DNA from 3 places in the Microcoleus sp. Aus8_D2 genome. Region 1 is predicted to be linked to each of the others. Evidence: riboswitches for the same ligand, from Rfam matches in the RefSeq annotation. Region 1 holds a riboswitch; each other region holds the start of a gene.
The links. A riboswitch is a leader RNA that binds a small molecule or an ion and turns the genes downstream of it on or off. The one in region 1 is predicted to bind cobalamin.
Positions count from the first base shown of each region.

Region 2: linked by a shared signal. The riboswitch ahead of cobG (precorrin-3B synthase) and the one ahead of QUB64_RS19290 (DUF1636 domain-containing protein) in region 1 are both predicted to bind cobalamin.
Region 3: linked by a shared signal. The riboswitch ahead of QUB64_RS27905 (hypothetical protein) and the one ahead of QUB64_RS19290 (DUF1636 domain-containing protein) in region 1 are both predicted to bind cobalamin.

Region 1 is NZ_JAUBUN010000024.1:44,511-47,787, forward strand. Features, by position in the region: gene QUB64_RS19285 (bifunctional serine/threonine protein kinase/MFS transporter) at 1-1,174, opposite strand, end outside; cobalamin riboswitch at 1,317-1,480, shown strand; gene QUB64_RS19290 (DUF1636 domain-containing protein) at 1,503-1,913, shown strand; gene cobW (cobalamin biosynthesis protein CobW) at 2,105-3,139, shown strand.
Region 2 is NZ_JAUBUN010000072.1:1,712-4,988, reverse strand. Features, by position in the region: gene cbiE (precorrin-6y C5,15-methyltransferase (decarboxylating) subunit CbiE) at 1-537, opposite strand, end outside; gene QUB64_RS31505 (GNAT family N-acetyltransferase) at 555-1,055, opposite strand; adenosylcobalamin-variant (AdoCbl-variant) riboswitch at 1,138-1,217, shown strand; gene cobG (precorrin-3B synthase) at 1,283-2,716, shown strand; gene QUB64_RS31495 (hypothetical protein) at 2,838-3,074, opposite strand; gene QUB64_RS31490 (precorrin-8X methylmutase) at 3,080-3,277, shown strand, end outside.
Region 3 is NZ_JAUBUN010000050.1:34,462-37,738, forward strand. Features, by position in the region: gene QUB64_RS27895 (energy-coupling factor ABC transporter ATP-binding protein) at 1-420, opposite strand, end outside; gene QUB64_RS27900 (SAM-dependent methyltransferase) at 531-1,391, opposite strand; gene QUB64_RS27905 (hypothetical protein) at 1,411-1,830, opposite strand; cobalamin riboswitch at 1,993-2,137, opposite strand; gene QUB64_RS27910 (metal ABC transporter substrate-binding protein) at 2,303-3,277, shown strand, end outside.

The DNA of each region.
Region 1 (3,277 bases):
ATAAAGTAGTTAGTTCGGGTAGGGGCAGGGGAGCTGTTGTGACTTTAATTTTGAGTTGATAAGTGTCTGGTTCGGAATTAGTATACAAGATTATATGCCGCTCATAAGTTTGACTTGCTAACAATTGTTGGGTATCAACAATAACTTTACAAGCAACCTTATTGCTCTCGAATTTCTGTGGCTCAAAGGATATCCAAGGGTGGTCGTAAGGTGTGTGTGGCGGATCGCTCGGATGCGCGGCCACTTCCCATCTTCCCGCAAGTATTATATCTGGAATTGGGTTGCTAATTTCGATTGTTTCTATTATTTTTTCTCCATATTCTGTAGCGGTGAATTCCAGCCTATCGCGCTCAAGCCTCACTTTCGGCAAGCTGCTGACATCCAAAGATTCTAGTGCAGCTAAAGCATCAGCAGCCGACTGATATCTATCTTGAATTCTCGGCGCTACCATCCTTTCCAGCCAATTCATCCAACCTTGCTGCAACGGCGGTACTAAATGCCGAAAATGAATGCCATAATTAGCATCAATTAAATTACCAACATCCGCAGATTTCGTACCAGTTAACAAGCAAATCAGCGTTATCCCCAAGCCGTAAAGGTCGGATGCTTTTGTTAATTTTCGGTTGAACATTTGTTCCGGTGGCATGAATCCCATCGTGCCTTTGACAATGCTGCTGGCGGCGATGTTTCCACCTCCTAAGCGTGCGAAACCGAAGTCTACTAAGTAAACATTTAATTCTTCATCGATTAACAAGTTTTCCGGTTTGATGTCGCGGTGGATTACGGGCGGTTTCTGGGATTGCAGGTAAGCTAAGATTTCTAAAGTGGCGATCGCAATTTGTTTGATGTCCGGCGGCGCAAAAGTGCGATCGATCGCACTTTCGGCATTTTTGTATTCCTGCACCATGCAAAATCCGCTGTCAGTCCCGAAAGCATCAAGATAGCGGGGGATTCCTGGGTGTGCGAGCTGTTTGAGCACTTTGATTTCTTGTTCGTAAGCATCGTATTCGGCCCAGCTAGCACCTAATTGAGCGAATTGAAATTGCTTGATGACAACGGAGTTTGTGGTGTTAATTTTTGTGGCGAGATAGGTGACGCGGCCGCCCAAACTGTTGTAGCCGAGTTCGCGGGTTACTTGATAGCCGTGTGTAGAAAAGTCGGGAAAAGTGCTCATAAGGTTCGTAGTGAGGACTTCAGTCCGCAGAAATATCAGAGGACTAAAGTCCTTACTACGAACCGAGTTAATTTATGTAGCTACATATTAAAAATAGCCATTACCAACATAACTTTTTTGAGAAAGGGCGGCAAGTGTGGTAGGATTTGAATTCGCGATCGGTTCTAGCGGGGAGCAGCCGCCAGAGGAAACGGGGAAAGTTCGGTGCAAGTCCGGCGCTGTCCCGCAACTGTAACGAGGTTTGTAGTAAGGACTTCAGTCCTTCGCCTTTGAAGTCAGAATGCCCGCCGATATCTAACTCACTTTTGAACGCATCTGCGAGGTACGGATGATGAATGGAACTAACACGGCTGTACGGACAAAACACTGTCTTTTAGTTTGCACTGCTTGCGCTAGTGTTTGGAAAGATGGCAAGCGGGAAGGTAAAAGCGGCGGTCAACAATTCATGGAAGATTTATCGAAACTTGCTAAAGATTGGGAGTTTTGCGATCGATTTGATATTCGAGAAGTTGAGTGCATGAGTGCTTGCAGTCATTCTTGTGCGGTGTCTTTTGCTGCTGCTGGAAAGTATACTTATTTGTTTGGTGATTTGCCTGCAAATGAGCCGAAAAGCGTCGAGGCGGTACTGGAATGTGCGGGTCAATACTATGCTAAACCGGATGGTTTGTTGCCTTGGTCCGATCGTCCTCAAGCTCTGAAAAAAGGTGTTTTAGCTAAGATTCCACCGCTGGGAAATTAGAGATAAGATGAGGCGATAAATTCTCGCTTTTACTCAAAGTCTAGATCCCCCTAAATCCCCCTTAAGAAGGGGGACTTTGAGTATTTCGAGTTTCTTCCTTTTTAAAACAGACTTTGAACCCTCTTGTCCCCCCTTCTTAAGGGGAGTTAGGGGGGATCTAGACCATAATTCTCAACCCGATCAAAAATTCAATGCACAAAATCCCTGTTACAGTTATCACTGGTTTTCTCGGTAGCGGCAAAACTACCTTAATTCGCCATTTGTTGCAAAACAATCAAGGCCGCCGCATTGCTGTTTTGGTTAACGAATTTGGCGAAATCGGGATTGACGGAGAATTGCTGCGCGATTGCCAAGTTTGCGATGAAGAAGAAACTGTCACCAGCAATATTGTAGAATTAACTAACGGTTGTCTTTGCTGCACTGTGCAAGAGGAATTCTTGCCGACGATGCAGGAATTGTTGAAGCGCAAAGACCAAATTGATTGTATCTTGATTGAGACTTCGGGCCTCGCACTTCCGAAGCCTTTGATTCAAGCTTTTCGCTGGCCGGAAATTCGCACGGGCGCTACTGTTGACGGTGTGGTGGCGGTTGTTGATTGCGAAGCTATTGCTAGCGGTACTTTTGTGGGCGATATCGATGCTTTGATGGCGCAGCGAGAGGCTGATTCGAGTTTGGATCACGAAACTCCGATCGAGGAATTGTTTGAAGACCAGTTGGCCTGTGCCGATATGGTACTGTTGACGAAGGTCGATCGCGTAGATGCCGAAACTCACCAGAAAGTTCAAACCTGGTTGCAGCAAGAGTTGCGCCCGAGCGTGAAAATTGTTGCCTGCAAAGCTGGCGAAATTAACCCCGATGTGCTATTGGGATTTAATGCGGCGGTTGAGGATGATTTGGAGTCCCGCCCGAGTCACCACGACACGGAAGAGGAACACGAGCACGATGATGATATTAACTCGACTTTCTTTATTGCCGATCGCGAATTTGAACCAGAAGCTTTGGTGAAAAAGCTGCAATCCTTGATGCAACAAGAAGAAATCTATCGGATTAAGGGGTTTGTGGCGGTTCCCAAGAAACCGATGCGGATGGTGTTGCAAGGTGTGGGCGATCGTATAGAATGTTTTTACGATCGCCCTTGGCAACCTTCGGAACTCCGTCAAACCAAGCTGGTGATTATTGGTAGAGAGTTGGAGCGCGATCGAATTGCAGCTATAATTGGCAGTTAATTCTCTTGAGTCATCGGTCATACCTACAAAGGTTCGTAGTGAGGACTTTAGTCCTTCTTCTCTGGATGCGGACTAAAGTCCTCACTACGAACCTACAATCTGTCAAGGTTCGTAGTGAGGACTTTAGTCCTTCTATGG
Region 2 (3,277 bases), on a different contig from region 1:
CCCTCCCATCCGCTCGAACACGGTCATCAAACTGCTGCCAAAGCCCCGCTGTGTCAACAATTCGGCAACCTTTCCCGGCGTGTGTCGATCGGCACTCAAGACTAGCAAGCGCGCACCGGGAGAGAAACTAAGGGCGATCGAGGCGATCGGGCGATTTGTTAAACTGAAAGTCTCAACATCCGCCAGCGCCCAACCCAAACGCGCACCAGCCAGACTAAAAGCTGATGCTGCGGGAATCACAGTCATTTCGGAAATCGGAATCCGGCGCAACAGCGTGACACCAATCCCGTGACACATCGGATCGCCGCTGGCGAGCACGCAAACAGACTCGCCGCGACGGCTGATGATGTTGTCGATTGTTGCTTGTAGCGGCGAGCTCCAAACCAATTTTTCGCGGGTGTCGTCGGTTGGTAGCATGGCGAGGTGGCGCGCGCCACCGACAATGATTTTAGATCGATCGAGTAACGATCGGGCGATCGGACTCAATCCCAAAAGTCCGTCTTCGCCAATTCCCACCACCGAAAGCCATTTGTGCATTGCGCCCTGTGTGCTAATTACGACTTATCAATTCTAAAGAATAATATGGGATTTTCATTCACACTCCTTTCTTCTACTTGTCTCATGCCGAGTCTTGCTGCTAATTTGCATGATTCAATGTTTGGGCGATCGCAACTTGCGACAACATACTCAAAGCCAAGTTCATCAAAACCATATTCTATAATTTTAGTGGCAGCTTCAGTAGCGTAGCCTTGTTTAGTTGCAGTTGGCAGCAATGCGTAAATTAACTGTGGTTGTTCTTCCTCAAAAAAATACCACAAACCAACAAATCCAATAATTTCGCGATCGGTGTTTGTCTCCACAAACCAAAGACCAAATTTCTTTTCTGCAAACAGCTTTTGATTCTCAGCCAACATTTCTTCTACTTGTTGCAGCGACCAGATTTCGCCGTCACACAGATATCTCCTCACATAGGAATCAGTAAAAATTCGGTGGAGCTTGTTGAGATCGCTATCCAAAATTTGTTTCAAAACCAATCTCTGAGTTTTAAGTATCATGTAGGTTATTTTCTTTGGGTGATGGGGCATTTGTTAAGAAAGTTGAGAGTTTTGGCTGCTGGCGATCGACTTATGATACATTTCTGAAACCTGAAAGCGGGAAAGTCCGGTGCAATTCCGGCGCTGTGCCGCAACTGTGAAAGTCAGAATGCCGATTTCAGGATTTGTTTTGCGCGTTTACTTCTAGGTTCCCTGCGTCGCACGGGGAAGGAGATTATTTGTTGCTTTTGAGTGATTTACCGACTTGTCCGGGTTTATTTTACGGTTCCCGATCCCGAGACGGAGTTTTATCGAGGATGCGGATTCCGGGGGGAATTTTAAATGTACAGCAATGTCGGACGATCGCCAATTTAGTCGATCGCTACAGTACCGGCTATTTGCAAGTCACCAATCGGGCAAATTTGCAAATCCGAGAATTGCACTCGGAAATCGCCCCTGAAGTTTGGCAGGATTTGCAGGAATTGGGATTAGCATCTCGCCGCGTTGAAGTTGACCCAATTCGGAATATGATGGCAAGTCCGACAGCAGGAATCGATCGCCAACAGTTACTAGATACTCGCCCGCTAGTTTCAGCTTGGGATAATTACCTGCAAACCCATCCTGAGTTATCGGAACTTTCGGCTAAATTCAGCATTGGCTTTGACGGTGGCGAAGCGGTTTCGATCCGCAATCTACGGAACGATATTTTATTAGCAGCAGAAAGGCGATCGGGAAATTCCGAAATAGTTTTTCGGCTGTATTTAAAGGGCGATACAGGAATTATCATCGAACAATCGCAATGTATTGCAGTATTAGCAGCCTTAACTGGTGCTTATCTTGAATACACAAAAAAGCGACCGCGAATAGATGGTAAAAAACCGCGCTTGCGCCACCTGCTAGCAGATTGGGGCGCTGAAAGTTATCTAGAAAAAATAGAGAAAAATTTGCCGTTTGCTTTGGGGCGAAGGTCGATCGAACTTTCAGAAAGGGCGATCGCACCCAACGGCAATCTCGGCATCCACCGTCAGCGACAGTCCGATTTCTCCTACATTGGCATTGCACTGCCCCTAGGTAAGCTAGAATCAAAGCAACTGAGAAAATTGGCAAATTTAGCCCAAAAAATAGCCAGCGGCACCCTCAGACTCACACCGTGGCAAAATCTGGTGATTTCTGACATCCCGAACTCCGAGGTTTCCGAGGTCAAACAGCAAATCGCCGATTTAGGATTGCACTCATCCGCAACTCGCCTAGATTCCTGCTTAGTTGCGTGCGCCGGCAACAGCGGCTGTGCCTCGGCGGCGACAGATACTCAAACTCACGCCCTAGAAATAGTGAGGGATTTAGCGCAAAAACTGACGCTCGACCGATCGATCAACATACATTTCAGCGGCTGCGAAAAATCCTGCGCCCAACACCAGCCAATTGACATCACCCTAGTAGGAATTCAGATTCAGCAGAAAGGCGAAACCATCGCAGCTTACAACATTTATGCAGGTAGAAAAGACTTGCCCTTTGGACGGCAAATCTTCCCAGCCGTCAGTGTAGCCGAGATGCCCCGCGCGATCGAGCGAATGGTGCGGGTGTATCAGCGGTTTCGAGAACCTCAAGAATCATTAGGCGAATTTTGCGATCGGTGGGCGATCGACAAATTGCAGAAATTACTTAGCCCAGACAATCATTAAAACAGACAAACTGTCATCATTTCCCCTTCTCTTTCTTCCTTCGCGCCCTTTGCGCCTTCGCGGTTCATTAAAAAAAACTTTTCTTTCACAAATCAAACAAACTTCCCATAACAATTTCAAATCAATAAAGTAAAGTACAGTCTCCCAATGCCCAATGCCCGATGCCCGATGCCCAATGCCCCATTCCCTGTTTGGCCAATGCCCAATGCCCGATGCCCGATGCCCAATGCCCCATTCCCTGTTTGGCCAATGCCCCATGCCCGATGCCCCATGCCCAATGCCCCATTCCCTGTTTGGCCAATGCCCCATGCCCGATGCCCCATGCCCAATGCCCCATTCCCCATGCCCCATTCCCCATTCCCCATGATTGACTACATCCGAGACGGAACAGAAATTTACCAAAAATCCTTCGCCACAATCCGCGCCGAAGCAGACTTGTCAAACCTACCACCAGACTTAGAAACAGTCGCAGTGCGACTAATTCACAGTTGCGGAATGATCGACATCGTTAAAGACTTAGCAGCTTCCCCCCTTGCCGCCACCCACGGGCGCCAAGCCCTC
Region 3 (3,277 bases), on a different contig from region 1:
GCGGGCGAGCTCGTTTAATTCGAATTGCTCGATCGCCTGTTGCACCTGTTGAGCAATTTCGGATTCTGGCAATCCTAGATTGTACAATCCGTAGGAGATATCCTCTTCGACTGTGGAAGCAACTAACTGATGTTCGGGATTTTGAAAGACGAGTCCGATTTGTTGGCGCAGTTTCATGATAGATTTGCGATCGTAGCGAAAGGGTTCACCTTCCCAGCTAATCGTCCCCTGTTGCGGTTGGTACAAGCCGTTAGCTAGCAGAAATAAGGTGGTTTTGCCGCAGCCGTTTTGACCGATGAGCCCGCAGCGTTTACCAGCGGGGATTTTTAGGCTTAAATCGTGGATGGCTACTCGCGAAGTGCAGGGATATGAGTAAAAAGTGCGATCGAATTCTAGAATTGGGCATGGGGCATAGGGCATTAGTTATTGGTTATTGGTTATTGGTTATTGGTTATTGGTGGGAACTATCAACTATCAACTATCAACTGTCACAGGTCAACTCTCAACTGTCACAGGTCAACTATCAACTGTCACAGGTCACAGGTCAACTGCCAAAGTTGAATCTCATAACAAAGATGCTGCTCAAAAAGTTGACTAGCTTCCAATCCTTCAACCACCAATTTCTTAAACCAGCGGCGAAATATCCAACGCAGAATTTTATGAATCGGCGGAACCGCGATCGAAATTAAATCCGCAACATAAATCATTGTGTTCAGTCCATACCTGCGGAAAGTATCGACATATAAATCAATTGTTGGTACAATATGAGCAGAAATATCCTCAGCTTTTACTAAATTAAATCCCGCTTGCATCAATGCAGCTTCCAGTTCTTCCACAACATGACAATTAGAAAACATTCCTTCTGTATAATCAGGATTAGAGCGCAACATATCAGCAAGTAGTACGTAGCCTCCGGGATTGATCGCCGCCGCCGCACCTTTAGCAATATCGACAGCAGACATATATTGACTGCTTTCGCTAAAAAGGACTAAATCGTAGGAATGGGTGGCTTGGAAGTCTTCAAATTTGGTGAGGTGGAAGATGGCGCGATCGCCTGTACACTTGAGAAAGCGCTGTTGTTGGAACGGATCGGGCGCGAGGCCTTCGACTCCAAAAGCGCGATCGAGCAAATAAGCCGCATTTCCCCCAATCCCGCATCCTACATCCAGGACAGTCTTGATGTCTTTCGGGATAAAATCTAACAACTTATCCGTATAAGCTTGCTGGGCGATTCGTAGCCGCGCCAGAGTTAATTCATCAGCGGGTACAGGTAAGGTTTCCCAATAGCCATAGTGAAGATAGGGAGATTCTGTCAGCCCCAAATAGTAATTAAGCGCTGCGTTTTGGTAACGAGTTACTTGGGAAATTTCGATTGATTTTGGCTGCGACATTGGATAAATTTAGTAAATTTTAGGATTTCGGGTAGAGTTGAAATTCTTCCCAGCGCTTGCATACCTGTTCGTAGCACTCAACGGGCGAAATTGCCAAGTTTTGCAATAAATTGATATCGATTTGACCGTTGGCAAGCAGTAGAAAAATAATTGCTTTTTCAGGTTCATAGCTATCAATAACTCCCAGCAGATTGGCAACAGTATTTTCCTCTAGTTCTAATTGTTGGAAATAAGCAGTTGCGTGCGAGCGGGAAATAAACTGCAAATCATACTGTACATGATCCACACTCCAATTGATAGAGCCATTAATTTGAGTATCTATTTTGCAAACAACAATACCTCGTCCTAGATGCCAAAAGCCATTCCAAGCAGTATATCCGATGGACAAAATATTCTGGTGAATAAACAAGTTCTGCCAGTAGCCAAAACTGCCAAACACCAAACACTATCTTTGATTCGCATTTGTTTTAGTTTCCCGTGGCGCCGACGAAAAGCGGTTTTAACTCAAAATTGCGTTTTTGTCGATCGCCCAAGGGAACCCAACAGCAGATTAACTGTAAAAATACTGAACTAACCATCATCCATACCTCGCAGATGAAAACAACAGGTAAACAAATCGGCGGGCATCCTGACTCAGAGATGGAATAATCTCATTACAGTTGCGGGACAGCGCCGGATTCGCACCGAACTTTCCCCCTTACGTCCGATCGCTCTTCTGCATCAGAGCCGATCGATCTGCCGAGATATTACCACTATTGGAGATCTTCACAAAATACTGATTCTGCTGGGACGATCGCCCATTTAGCCTCGCTGTTCGTGATTCTTTCATTTTCTCCGATTCTGTGATAAATTTAAATAATGAAAATATTATGAAAATTAGCGATAGTCGATCGGGCTGTCTGCCGTAATCTGTGGCAAATTTAGCTAGAATTTTGGAATATATGCTCAAAAAGCGTCAAATTCTCCCTCTATCTCGCCCTTTCCCCCTATCTCTCCTCTCCTCTCCCGTTTGGAAACTGTATCAGATAATTGGATTGGGGCTGTTGCTGGGAGTTTGCGTCACCGGGTGCAACACTCAGACAACGGCGGAGCCTCAAACCAATCAAATCCGAGCTTCTAGCCCTACTGCCACCGATGGGTTCCGAAAAGACAAAAAAGTCGTTCTCACCACCTTTACGGTGTTGGCAGACATGGCGCAGAATGTCGCTGGTGACAAGCTAACTGTTCAATCCATCACAAAGCCTGGGGCGGAAATTCACGGCTATGAAGTCACTCCCAGCGACTTAAAACGAGGGCAAAATGCCAGTCTAATTTTGGATAACGGATTGAATTTAGAACGCTGGGCAACTCGTTTTTATAACAGTTTTCCCAAAGTTACCCGCATTACCTTAACTGAAGGAATTAAACCGATTAATATTGCCGAAGATTCCTACAAAGGTAAACCGAATCCTCATGCTTGGATGTCCCCTAAAAATGCTTTAATTTACGTGAAAAATATTCGCAGATCTTTGTCAAATCTCGATCCAGCTAATGCTGCAACCTATGAAGCCAATTCGACAAAATACAGTGACGAAATTCAGGCGATCGATGAAAAGCTCAAACAAGCTATCTCAGCGATTCCGCCAGACAAACGCTACATAGTAAGTTGTGAAGGCGCATTTTCTTACATTGCGCGCGACTACGGCTTGAAAGAAGTGTATATTTGGCCTGTAAATGCCGAACAGCAATCTACACCGAAACAAGTTGAACGGGTGATTAATACAGTCAAAGCAAACAAAATACCCGCCGTATTTTGCGAAAGTACCGTCAGCAACGAAGCACAGCTTCAGGTAGCAAAGGAAACCGGGGCTAAATTTGCCGGGGTGTTTTATGTCGATTCCCTCTCT